3 regions of the Rahnella sp. CJA17(1/100) genome follow, and region 1 is predicted to be linked to each of the others. Evidence: predicted binding sites of a transcription regulator. Region 1 holds the regulator's gene; each other region holds the start of a gene.
The links. Region 1 encodes PurR, which represses purine synthesis genes. Its sites were predicted from a motif close to CANGCAAACGTTTGCNTG; they were not measured.
Positions count from the first base shown of each region.

Region 2: the regulator PurR is predicted to act here: its motif matches at 2,929-2,946, upstream of pyrD (quinone-dependent dihydroorotate dehydrogenase).
Region 3: the regulator PurR is predicted to act here: its motif matches at 2,278-2,295, upstream of purE (5-(carboxyamino)imidazole ribonucleotide mutase).

Region 1 is NZ_CAWOJA010000044.1:414,861-419,191, reverse strand. It holds gene AACU55_RS18845 (C40 family peptidase) at 172-1,071, shown strand; gene cydH (cytochrome bd-I oxidase subunit CydH) at 1,237-1,326, opposite strand; gene purR (HTH-type transcriptional repressor PurR) at 1,660-2,685, shown strand; gene punR (DNA-binding transcriptional activator PunR) at 2,723-3,628, opposite strand; gene punC (purine nucleoside transporter PunC) at 3,765-4,331, shown strand, end outside.
Region 2 is NZ_CAWOJA010000064.1:140,033-144,363, forward strand. It holds gene AACU55_RS21290 (YcbX family protein) at 1-1,052, shown strand, start outside; gene AACU55_RS21295 (cell division protein ZapC) at 1,083-1,631, opposite strand; gene pyrD (quinone-dependent dihydroorotate dehydrogenase) at 1,816-2,826, opposite strand; gene ssuE (NADPH-dependent FMN reductase) at 3,142-3,723, shown strand; gene AACU55_RS21310 (sulfonate ABC transporter substrate-binding protein) at 3,742-4,331, shown strand, end outside.
Region 3 is NZ_CAWOJA010000002.1:99,956-104,286, reverse strand. It holds gene ybbP (putative ABC transporter permease subunit YbbP) at 1-493, shown strand, start outside; gene purK (5-(carboxyamino)imidazole ribonucleotide synthase) at 639-1,703, opposite strand; gene purE (5-(carboxyamino)imidazole ribonucleotide mutase) at 1,700-2,209, opposite strand; gene AACU55_RS01375 (tRNA-(ms[2]io[6]A)-hydroxylase) at 2,390-3,022, shown strand; gene lpxH (UDP-2,3-diacylglucosamine diphosphatase) at 3,134-3,856, opposite strand; gene ppiB (peptidylprolyl isomerase B) at 3,868-4,331, opposite strand, start outside.

The DNA of each region.
Region 1 (4,331 bases):
AGTGGTTATTTTTTTGACTAAAAATGGCGGTTATTTCGACATAAAAAAAGCCATTAACTTTTTCTCACAATATGATCTAGAATCGAGTCAATTCGTGCTTTTTTGTCAGGTTCTTTTAGGCAATACTCTGACATCCCTGATGTTTAACCTACCACTCATGGTAACGAAGCTATGCGCTTACTGTTCACGCTTTTTGTGCTGCTCTTTACCCAGCTATTTCTGAATATGGCACATGCATCGCCGCAGACACGTGTTTCTGCCGATCAGCGTAAAAGCCATGTTAATCAGGCTGCACCTGAAGAACGGCGAAAGCGAAAAACGGTGGCCGCGAAAACCAGTAAAAAAACTAAAATCGCGCCAGTGACAGAACAAAAAATTCAGGACAAGAATTCGAAGAAGAAAGTTAAAAGCACCGAACTGGCTAAACGAAAGACCACGACGGAGAAAAGTGTCAAAACGACCCGGGCCGAAAGTAAAAAAGAAAAGACACTGAAGACCACACGGGCCGAAAGCAAAACAGAGAAACACGCCAAAACCCGTTCACTCGCGAAAAACAGCACAGAAAGGGTCAGTAAAAAAGAAGCGTATGGCCGGCACCGTAAAGGTAAAAAGCCTGAAGAAGACAGCAAACCGATTACGCTAAGTGCAACGCATAAAAAACGCTATCAGCATGCCCAGCAAACGGCGATGACCAAACTGATGCATCAGGTAGGAAAACCGTATCGCTGGGGCGGAACCTCGCCGAATACCGGTTTTGATTGCAGCGGCTTAGTTTATTACGCCTACAAAGATTTGATCCGTATTAAGATGCCACGCACAGCGAATGAAATGTATCACCTGCGCGATGCGGCTCCGGTCAAACGCGGCGAACTTGAAAGCGGTGATCTGGTGTTCTTCAGAATCAATAACCGCGGCGCAGCAGACCATGTTGGTGTTTACGTGGGGAACGGCAAGTTTATTCAGTCTCCAAGAACGGGCGAAGACATTAAAATCACCTCTCTCGGCGACGATTACTGGCAAGATCATTATGTGGGTGCACGCCGGGTAATGACGCCGAAAACGATCCGATAATAAACAATTCGTTAAGTCTGAAGTTTCGCTAATCAGCCATTGAATAGCATTTAACGAAGAGTTTCTGCAGGGAAGAGTATCGGCGGTAACGGCCACTGCGTAAAATTGAAAAGGGCGATTCCTGTAACAGGAATCGCCCTTTTTTATAGCGGTTCACTTACTGAATCAGTTCATCACCGCAGTGAAGCTGAAAGCGATAATCATAAGCAAAGCGCATACCGTGGTGATCAACGATAATTTCAGGTTGCTGTCCATCAAACCCCCTTTCGGATCAAATTGTGGCATTTTTTAAGCCACACTAATTGTGTGCCAACGCATTTTCGCATAATTAACATTTAAAATCTTGTGCTGAATGACAATGTATCCCTGAGAATTTTACTTCCACTTTCCTGCATTATAAGAGAAAATTGTCGGTTAACACGCCTGTGTGCTGGTTGATTTCACCCGAGAGCATTTCACGCCTCATTCTGAAGAATCCACCCAACGATTTCACTGCCCTTTTAGAAGCCAGCAGTGAGATCCACGCAAGCAAACGATTAACATAATGCTAACGTGCTGAAACACGTGAGTTCAGGAGTCATTGTTTACATGGCAACGATTAAAGATGTCGCAAAGCGCGCTGGCGTTTCCACTACAACCGTGTCGCACGTCATCAATAAAACACGTTTCGTCGCCGAAGAAACCAAAGAAGCGGTTCTCCTTGCAATCAAAGAGTTACATTACTCGCCGAGTGCTGTAGCCCGCAGTCTGAAGGTCAATAACACCAAAACGATCGGTCTGCTTGCCACCTCCAGCGAAGCGCCCTATTTTGCCGAAGTGATTGAAGCCGTAGAAAACAGCTGCTTCTCCAAAGGCTATACGCTGATTTTGTGTAACTCGCATAATAATCTGGAGAAACAACAAGCCTACCTGCAAATGCTGGCGCAAAAACGCGTCGATGGCTTGCTGGTGATGTGCGCGGAATATCCTGATGAGTTGCTCAATATGCTCGAGGAGCACCGTTCGATCCCAATGGTGGTCATGGACTGGGGCGAAGCGCGTAAGAACTTCACCGACAGCATTATTGATAATGCTTTCGAAGGGGGTTACATGGCCGGGCGTTATCTGATTGAACGCGGTCATCGTGATATTGGGGTGATCCCGGGCCAACTGGCACGTAATACCGGCGGTGGCCGCTTCCAGGGTTTTGTGAAAGCACTGACTGAAGCCAATATTCCGCTGCGTGACGAATGGGTAGTTCAGGGCGATTTCGAGCCGGAATCGGGCTATCAGGCGATGCATAAAATTCTGATGCAGAAGCACCGCCCGACTGCCGTATTCTGTGGTGGCGATGTGATGGCAATGGGCGCAATCTGTGCCGCAGACGAACTGGGCCTGCGCGTTCCTCAGGATATTTCCGTGATCGGTTACGACAATGTGCGTAACGCCCGTTACTTCTCCCCCGCGCTGACAACCGTGCATCAGCCGAAAGAACGTCTGGGTGAAATGGCCTTTACCATGTTGCTGGACAGAATTGTCAGTAAGCGTGAAGAGTCTCAGACCATTGAGGTGCATCCGAAACTGGTCGAACGCCGTTCCGTAGCCGATGGTCCGTACCGCGATTACCGCCGTTAACAGATATCGAACGCCTGCAGATGCAGGCGTTTTTTTTCTAATCACGCAGCCATTCCTGATTCATGGTTTCTGTATCGCCCATATATTCCAGCAACCAGGCCAGCGAGGGTGACGGATTGCTTTGATCCCACGTCAGGCAACACGGGCTGTCGGGAAACGTATTTTCCAGCGTCAGCACCTGCAACTTTTTCTGTTCTATCCACGGCGTGACGCGATGAACCGGCATCATACCCACGCATAAGCCCTCGGTCAGGCATTCCAGCGCGCAGGTCCAGTCTGGCACGACCAGCCGCCGCTGGTTATCCAGCGTCCATGTATCCCGCTTAGGCAATGTCCGGGAGGTGTCTTCCAGACAGAGTGCAGGATAAGGCCGCAACTCATCATCATTCAGCGCGCCGGATAACTGCGCCAGCGGATGTTGCGGGCTGACGACGCAATGCCAGTCCATAAATCCCATGTCACGAAAACTGAAGCCCCCGCCAACCGGTATCGCGCGTGTAGCACCGATCGCCACGTCTGCCCGCCCGTCAACCAGCGCATCCCAGACACCATTAAACACTTCTGAGTGAATAATGAGTTCGGTGTCCGCAAAATGGCGGTAGAAATCGAGCACCAGACGCCGTGTCCGTGCGGGTTTTACAATCCGGTCAACCGCCACACGTAATTCGCCGCGCCAGCCGTTCGCCACCTGCTGACACTGCCGGCGCGTGGCTATCATTTTTTTTGTCAGAATCCGCGCTTCATCGACAAAAACCTTTCCCGCAGGCGTCAGTACCACGTCACGATGGCGACGTTCAAACAACGGCACGGCCAGCCACTGCTCAAGCTGACGGACGGTATAGCTTATAGCAGAAGGCACGCGGTGCAAATCTTGCGCTGCCGCACTAAAACTACCCGTTCTTGCCACGGCATCTACCACTTCAAGGGCGTATTCTGACCACATAATTCAGCCTTCAATATTTTTGATAGCAGAGTGCAAATATTAGCGTTTCACAAGCCTGTTATCAAAGCGTTAAACTCCGCCTCCGGTATGTAATCTGCATCACATCATCTGCAATAAATAAATTAACGAGACGATAATGAAACCCTCCTTTGGATTTATGCTCTATCTCGCGGGACTGAGCATGCTGGGCTTTTTAGCCACTGATATGTATCTGCCTGCGTTCAGCGCCATGCAAACCAGTCTGATGACCAGCCCCGGAATGATCAGCGCAAGTCTGAGCATTTTTCTCGGCGGATTTGCTCTCGGTCAGTTGTTATGGGGGCCGTTGTCAGACAGGATCGGCCGTAAACCGGTATTGCTTCTTGGTCTGACACTGTTTGCGGTCGGTTGTCTGGGCGTTATCTGGGTTGAGAATGTACGCGCCCTTCTGGCCCTGCGCTTCTTACAGGCGATGGGCGTTTGTGCCGCCGCAGTCACCTGGCAGGCAATCGTTGTTGACCGTTTCTCTGCCGATGTGGCGAAAAAAACCTTCGCCAGCATTATGCCGTTAGTGGCTCTTTCTCCGGCACTGGCACCATTACTTGGTGCGTGGGTACTCAATCATTTTGACTGGGAAGCCATTTTTGCTCTGCTGACCGCAGTCGCCGTCGTCCTGGTGCTGACGACGCTGACTCTGCGTGAGAATAAACCTGCAAAACAAGCG
Region 2 (4,331 bases), on a different contig from region 1:
TGCAGGTTTCATACTCGCTGGTGACAGCAACCGGCCTGGCGTTCGATCGCCAGTTCATGATTACCGATCCGCAAGGCATGTTCATTACAGCCCGCCAGTATCCGAACCTCGTTCTGTTCACGCCGGTTTTGCTGCCCGATGGTCTGATGATCTCCGCGCCCGAAGGCGAAAGCATCACAGTCAAATTTCGTGATTTCGCAGGCGTTCACTCGCCGACGGAAGTCTGGGGCAATCAGTTTACCTCACTCATCGCGCCGGAACCCGTAAATCGCTGGTTAAGTGGCTATTTAAAGCGTGACGTTCAACTGCGCTGGGTTGGCGATGAGCCGACGCGCCGGGTAAAAAAACATCCGGAAGTGCCGCTGTCGTTTGCTGACGGATTCCCGTATCTGCTGATCAATGAAGCCTCAATGCAGGATTTACAGCGCCGCTGTCCGGGCGGTGTCAGGATTGAGCAATTCAGGCCGAACATCGTGGTCAGCGGCGCACAAGCCTATGCCGAAGACAGCTGGCAGACGATCCGCATCGGAGAAGTGATTTTCGATCTGGTGAAACCTTGCAGCCGCTGTATTTTTACCACAGTCAGTATCGAAAAAGGTCGCAAACATCCGCGTGGCGAACCGTTGAAAACATTACAGGGCTATCGTACCGCCAGCGACGGCGATGTCGATTTCGGTCAGAACATGATTGCCCGCAACAGCGGCGTGATCCGCGCAGGCGACAGCGTTCAGGTGCTGGCAACCAGGCCACCACGGCCTTACTGCGCGGGCGATATCATTGAAAATGTGGAAGCGCCAAAAAGCACCGCGCAGGACGTCAGCATTAATTACCAGGGAACGCAGTTTACCGGCAACAATCAGCAGATTTTGCTCGAGCAGCTGGAATTGCAGGGATTACGTATCCCCTATTCCTGTCGTGCAGGAATTTGTGGCGCGTGCAGGATGACATTGAAAGAAGGAAAAGTGGCACCGCTGAAAGAGAGTGCAGTGGGAAAAGATGGAACGATATTAGCGTGTAGTTGTATTCCGGCTACGGATATCGTGCTCGGCTAGAGGTGTATTTAATGAGGATCAGGCAGGAAACTAAACTGCCTGATCGTAAACATCATCCCTGTCAACGCGGAATGCTGCTGGCATTAGCCGGTCATGCATCACTTTAATAGCATCCCCCAGCACCATGCCGCGCCCTGCGACCGTCAGCCGTTCCTGCGCCAGCAGGCACAGACTGGCATTATCACCGGATTCCACCACCAGTAATGTCGCCTGTTCACCGCTTTCCATCACCTGCACCTGAGCAAGCTGACCATTAGCAGGCTGGAAAGGACGCATCTGCTGACTGAAATGCCAGCTCTTCGGCATCAGCGGTTTTAAAAAACGATAAGCGACTAAGGCGTTCAGAACTAATTCAGCGCGTTGTTCAGCTGCGAGACGAATATGTTTGCACTGTTCTTCAAAATCAAAATACAGCGCCGCATCATCGACACAAAATGACATATTTCCGAAAGCATCAGGAGTTAACATTTTGGCGGGAAAACGGGAACGGAAAATCATGCCATTGGCGAGGTCCAGCATAAGCCGGTCATGTTCTGTATCAAAATACCAACGCCAATTATCATCTGGTTTAATTTTCATTTCGTCATCCTGTTTACCCTCATGCCCTCTGCCTGACTTCATTACCGGCTAATCTGTAAGAATAGATTTTTCAGTAACGAAACGATATCAGACAAATCCTGAGCCTGAATTACGGTCAGTGGACAAAATATAGACGAGCCGGGTTAATAAATAAACCCCTGACTCGTCTTCAGGATGAAAAATATTAGATATGGGTAACAATATCTTTGATCAGACCCGGACCTTTAAAGATAAAGCCGGAATAGATTTGAATTAAGGAAGCGCCTGCGGCCATTTTCTCACGGGCCGCCGTTAATGAATCAATACCGCCAACACCAATAACCGGCAGACGCCCTTGTAATTCATGAGAGAGCATACGGATAATTTCTGTGCTGCGCAGCTGCAACGGGCGCCCGCTCAGACCACCAACCTGTTCGCAATAATTCAGCCCCTGAACCAGTTTACGATCGAGTGTGGTATTCGTCGCAATCACGCCATCCATATTATGGCGCACTAAACTGTCGGCTATTTGGATCAATTCTTCCTCAGAAAGATCCGGTGCGATCTTCACCACAACAGGCACATATTTCTGATGGCGTTGCTGTAACTCAAGCTGCTTATTCTTAATCGCTGCCAGCAAATCATCCAGCGCTTCACCGTATTGCAGTGAACGTAATCCCGGCGTGTTAGGTGATGAAATATTCACCGCGATATAACCGGCGTACGGATATACCTTTTCCATACAGGTCAGATAATCGTCTGCGCCGTGCTCAACAGGCGTATCTTTATTCTTGCCAATATTAATCCCCAGAATGCCGCCAAAATGTGATTTTTTGACATTATTCACCAGATTATCCACGCCATGGTTATTGAAACCCATGCGGTTAATCAGGCCTTCAGCTTCCACAATACGGAATAAACGCGGCTTATCATTACCGGCCTGCGCACGCGGGGTCACAGTACCGACTTCAATAAATCCAAAGCCCATTGCCCCCAGCGCATCAATACATTCGCCGTCTTTATCCAGGCCTGCGGCCAGTCCCAAAGGGTTCTTAAAGGATAATCCCATGCAGTTTACCGGTTTGGTCGGCACTGACTGGCGGATCAGGAATTCAAACGGGGTGCCGGAAATGCGGCTCAACTGACGAAAGGTTAACTCGTGGGCGCGCTCTGGATCGAGCTGAAACAGTGCTTTCCTGACAAGAGGATAATACATGGAGACTCCTGGATTCCCGGTGGCTAGACGGGGCGGTATTATTGACTAAGCGCCGGACAATTGGAAATGATAACCGGCATATTGGCCAAATAATTGCTTCGCTGCGCAAACGATTACCTTTTTGTTACCTTTAATTCACTTTTATTTCCTTTCCCCCCATCGCCCCGCAGCACACCCGACACGTGCTTTATCTGTTTTGAAACTTTCCATAGCCAAAATTGAGATTTCCGCTGCGCCGCCTCTGCCTGCTAGGTTTACCTCACTTCGTTAAGAAAAATGATAGTTCTATAACAAATTGTTATAAGGAATAAGCAAATGCGTGTAGTGACTCTGGCAGGCAGTCCGCGACAACCCTCCCGCTCCTCTTCCCTGCTGGCACTCAGCCACCAGTGGCTGGCGAGCCGTGGCGTTGAAGTCTTTACCTACAATATTCAGGATTTTTCAGCAGACGATCTGCTTTTCGCTAATTTTGGCAGCCCGCAACTCAAGCAACTGAATGCTGAACTGGCGAGTGCTGATGGCCTGATCGTCGCCACACCAGTGTATAAAGCGTCTTTTTCCGGCGCACTGAAAACCCTGCTCGATTTACTGCCAGAACGCGCGCTCGACCATAAAGTGGTGTTGCCACTGGCTACAGCCGGATCTATCGGGCATATGCTGGCCGTCGATTACGCCCTAAAACCGGTACTCGCCTCGCTGAAAGCACAGGAAGTTTTGCAGGGCGTTTTCGCAGATGACAGCCAGATCACCGATTATCAGACGTTCCCTGCGAAGCTGGCCCCCGCACTGGAAGAGCGTCTGATCGAATCTCTGGAAAACTTCTACCTGGCGCTGAGCCGCCGCCGTCCGCAGCTTCCGTCTGTTGCATCCCTTTCTGCGCAAGCACTGCGTGTCTGACTTTAAAAGGAATTAATCATGCCTGCTTCTTTCTCTTTATTACGCCGTATCCCGGTTGTGGCCAGCCTGCTGACCAGCCTTTTTCTGAGCGGCACCGCAACGGCTCAGGAAAAGGATCCGGCGCAATTACGTATTGCCTATCAGAAAGGATCTGTCGGACTGGTGCTGGCGAAATCACACCAGTTACTGGAAAAACGTTTCCCGGATACAAAAATAAGCTGGGTAGAATTCCCTGCCGGGCCGCAAATTCTTGAAGCGCTGAACGTCGGAAGTATTGATCTGGGCGGTACCGGTGATTTGCCGCCGTTGTTCGCGCAGGCAGCGGGGGCAGATTTGTTGTATATCGGCTCTGAACCCCCGAAACCGAAAGCAGAAGTGATTCTGGTCGACAGCAACAGTCCGATCAAAACCGTCGCAGATCTCAAAGGCCATAAAGTCGCTTTCCAGAAAGGCTCCAGTTCGCACAACCTGCTGTTGCGTGCCCTGCAACAGGCGGGCCTGAAATTCAGCGATATCCAGCCGGTCTATCTGACCCCTGCCGATGCACGGGCCGCATTCCAGCAACATGATGTGGATGCCTGGGCTATCTGGGATCCGTATTATTCGGC
Region 3 (4,331 bases), on a different contig from region 1:
TCACGGTGATGTCAGCACCATCACGCAGCTTAACCGTCAGTTCCCGACGCTGAGTTTGCTGGATATCGGCTCGATCCTGCGTCAGGTCGGCCAGGTATTACAGCAGGTGAGCAGGGCGCTGGAAGTGATGGTGATCCTGGTGATGCTGTGCGGCGGATTGCTGCTGCTGGCGCAGATTCAGGTCGGCATGCGTCAGCGCCGTCAGGAGCTGATTGTTTACCGTACGCTGGGTGCCAGCAAAAAAATGCTGCACCGGACATTGTGGTGTGAATTTGCCGTGCTCGGGCTGGTGGCGGGGATCGCCGCCGCCATCGGCGCGGAAGCTGCATTGTGGCTACTGCAACGCCAGGTTTTCGATTTCCCATGGGAACCGAATTATCTGATGTGGATTGCGGTACCGGTGGTCAGCGCGGTGCTGCTGTCGGTTTGCGGCGGTTGGCTGGGTGTGCGGTTGCTGCGGGGACGGGCGTTGTTCCGGCAATACGACTCGTAGTTTCTAAACTCCTCCCCCTGCGAAGGGGGAGGCAGGGAGGGGGTTTTAATGGCTAACTGTTTGTCAAAGCACACTTTAACTATGAGATTTTGACCTTAATACCCCACCCCAACCCTCCCCTTCGCAGGGGAGGGAGCCGATCAAATCAAAGCTTTTCAATCGCCCATTCAATCCCGCTGGCGTATTCTTCCGGCAGCATCGGGACCAGTGCGTTGAGATTGTCTTTCAGCAGGCGGGCGCTGGCGTCGTTGAGATTCAGGTGTCCGACTTTACGACCCGGACGCACGTCTTTCTCGTACCAGTGCAGATTGACCAGCGGCAGGCTCAGCCATTTTTCTGACACATCCGTGCCAATCAGATTCACCATCACTGACGGTGTGCTCACCACCGGTTTCGGCAGTGGCAGACCAAGGATGGCGCGCAGATGCATTTCAAACTGACTGTAAGAGGCGCCGTTCTGTGTCCAGTGCCCGCTGTTGTGCACACGCGGTGCCAGCTCATTGATCAGCAAACCTTCGCTGACCACGAAACACTCCATTGCCATTACGCCGACATAATTCAGTTCGTTCATGATCGCCGACAGCATGTTTTCTGCCTGCTGTTGCAGGGTGGCATCCGGCTGCGGCAGCGCAACACTGGTGCGCAGAATGCCGTCCTGATGCAGGTTGTGGGTCAGCGGATAAAACACGGTTTTACCATCGTGACCGCGCGCGCCCACCAGCGAAACCTCACCGGAGAAGTTGATACCCTGCTCAACGATGCATTCGCCATAGCAATCCTGCGGCAGCGTATTTTCTTCACCAGAACGCAGACGCCACTGACCCCGGCCGTCGTACCCGCCGACGCGACGTTTCACAATCGCCAGTTGGCCAAGCCGGGAGAATACCTGCGGCCATTCGGCGGCATCGGACAGCAATTGCCACGGCGCAGTCGCCAGACCGAGCTGGTCGAGCAGCTGTTTTTGCGTCAGGCGATCGGCCAGACGCGGGAAAATGTCGCGGTTAACGAACGCATTGTGCGTCGCCAGTTCGCGGGTCAGTGCCGTTTCCGGCCAGCGTTCGATTTCAGCGGTGATCACGCTTTGCTGATACGGCACGGCTTCCGGTTCAGCATCAAGGCCGACAGGATAGACGGCGATGCCCAGCGGTTCACCGGCCTGACGCAGCATTCGGCCTAACTGGCCGTTTCCGAGTACGCAAACCGGTTTCATGCTTCCTCCCGCGGGTCGGGGTTATTCAGCACTTCGTCAGTTTGTGCGGTGCGCCACGCGGCCAGGTTTTTGGCAATCTCAGCATCGTGCAGTGCAAGAATCTGTGCCGCCAGCAATGCGGCGTTTGCGGCACCGGCTTTACCAATCGCCAGCGTACCGACCGGAATACCACGCGGCATTTGCACAATGGAATAGAGACTGTCGATGCCACTGAGTGCAGCACTTTGCACCGGCACGCCCAGCACCGGCACCAGCGTTTTCGCCGCCAGCATGCCCGGTAAATGCGCTGCGCCACCGGCACCCGCGATGATCACATCAAAACCGTTAGCGGAAGCCTGCTCAGCGAAAGTAAACAATTTGTCCGGCGTACGGTGAGCGGAGACGATATCGACATGGAAAGGAATATTCAGCGTTGTGAGGACGTCGGCGGCGAACTGCATGGTCGCCCAGTCACTTTTAGACCCCATAACGATGGCGATTTTTGCCGGGGTAACGTTGGATGACATGTCTGTAAAGCTCCTGTGATTCGGAAATAGAAACTGCGAGGGCGCAAATGATAGCACGCTCCGTGAGGGAGGAAAACGGTTGCGTCGCCGGAAAACGGCGCATTTTTGATGAGAAGTTGGCGGCAGATTTGTATAATCCAAACCAATATATTAATGACAAACTTCATTGGAAACTGATTTATGACGCAGGCTTTACTGGCACCGATTTATGATTTTCTTCACTGTGAAACACCCGCTCTGTGGGTGGATGTGGCGCTGGAAAATCAGACGGTGATGCTGATCGACCACGCTAACTGTGAAAAGAAAGCGGCGGCCACGGCGATGAGCCTGATGACCAAATATCTGGATCGCACCGAGCTGCTGTTTTGTGCGGCGCGCCTGGCGCGTGAAGAGCTTCACCACTTCGAACAAGTGGTGGAAATCATGCAAAAGCGCAATATTACTTATACCCAGCTTTCCCCCTCGCGCTACGCCAGCGGCATGATCAAACATACCCGTCATCACGATGATCTGAATATTCTGGTCGACCGGCTGATTATCGGGGCGTACATCGAAGCGCGATCCTGTGAGCGTTTTGCCAAAATTGCGCCGCATCTCGACGAAACCTTGTCGCGTTTTTACACCTCATTGCTGCGTTCAGAATCACGGCATTTTGCCGATTATCTGGCGCTGGCGGAGCAATATGCCGGAACGGATATCAGTGAGCGGGTAGAGGAGTTTGGCAGAATTGAAGCGGAACTGATCCTCACGCCGGACGAACAATTCCGCTTCCATTCAGGCGTACCCGTTACCCTTCATACTTCGGGCTGCTGATGCGTTGACTGCGCTCATTCACCCCGGTCACTTAGTCAGCTAAGCTCCCAGGGATTCATGAGCTTGTCGCCTTCCAGCAACTCAAATTATTTTGGGTAACTTTGAGGTGACTCAAAACGGGAAGCTGATCAGCTCCACGTTATCGGCGGTGACTTTCACCATCGAGCCTTCTTCGTGCCATGCGCCGAGTACCACGCGGTGGCCGGTTTTATTCCCCAGTGGCACATCGTGAATTGCCGGACGATGGGTGTGACCGTGGATCATCCACTCCACGCCGGCCATCTGCATTTCGCTGACCACCGCCTGCGGGTTCACATCCATAATTTCCAGTGATTTGCCCTGGTTTGACGCCTTGCTGTTGGCGCGCATTCTGGCAGCAATGCCCAGTCGCCATTTCAGCGGCAGCATCAGGAAAAGTTTCTGGATCAGCGGATTGTGGACTTTTTTGCGGAAGTTCTGATACGCGACATCGTCGGTGCACAGTGTATCGCCGTGCAGGATCAGGACGCGGCGGCCATAAAGTTCCAGCACTTTTTTCTCCGGCAGCAACGTCATCAGGCTGTCGCGGGCGAAACGTCTGCCGAGCAGAAAATCGCGGTTGCCGTGAATGAAGAAGCAGGGCACACCTTGCTGGTGTAACTGATTCAGTGCCGCCGAGATTTCAGCGTGAAGCGGCTGCGGATCATCGTCGCCAATCCAGGCTTCAAACAGGTCACCGAGAATGTACAGGGCGTCGGCCTGCGGCGCATCTTCACGTAGAAAACGCAGAAAACCGGCAGTGATTGCCGGTTCCTGTGCGCAAAGATGGATATCTGCGATAAAAAACGTGGTCATCCCGACGTTGATTATTCGCTGACTGTCACGCTTTTGATCACAACATCTTCTTTTGGAACGTCCTGGTGCATACCGCTGCGGCCGGTTTTGACGGCTTTGATCGCGTCAACCACGTCCTGACCTTCAACCACTTCTGCGAATACGCAGTAGCCCCAACCCTGTGCGTTTTTGCCGCTGTGGTTCAGGAAGTCGTTGTCAGTTACGTTGATGAAGAACTGTGCCGTGGCGGAATGCGGATCGTTGGTACGCGCCATCGCCAGCGTGCCTTTGGTGTTTTTCAGGCCGTTGTCTGCTTCGTTATTGATAGGCGCATCGGTGTTTTTCTGGTTCATGCCTGGCTCAAAACCGCCGCCCTGGATCATGAAACCGTTAATCACACGGTGGAAAATTGTGTTGTCGTAGAAGCCTTTACGGCAATAGTTCAGGAAGTTTTCAACCGTGGCTGGCGCTTTGTCAGCGAAAGTTTTAATGACGA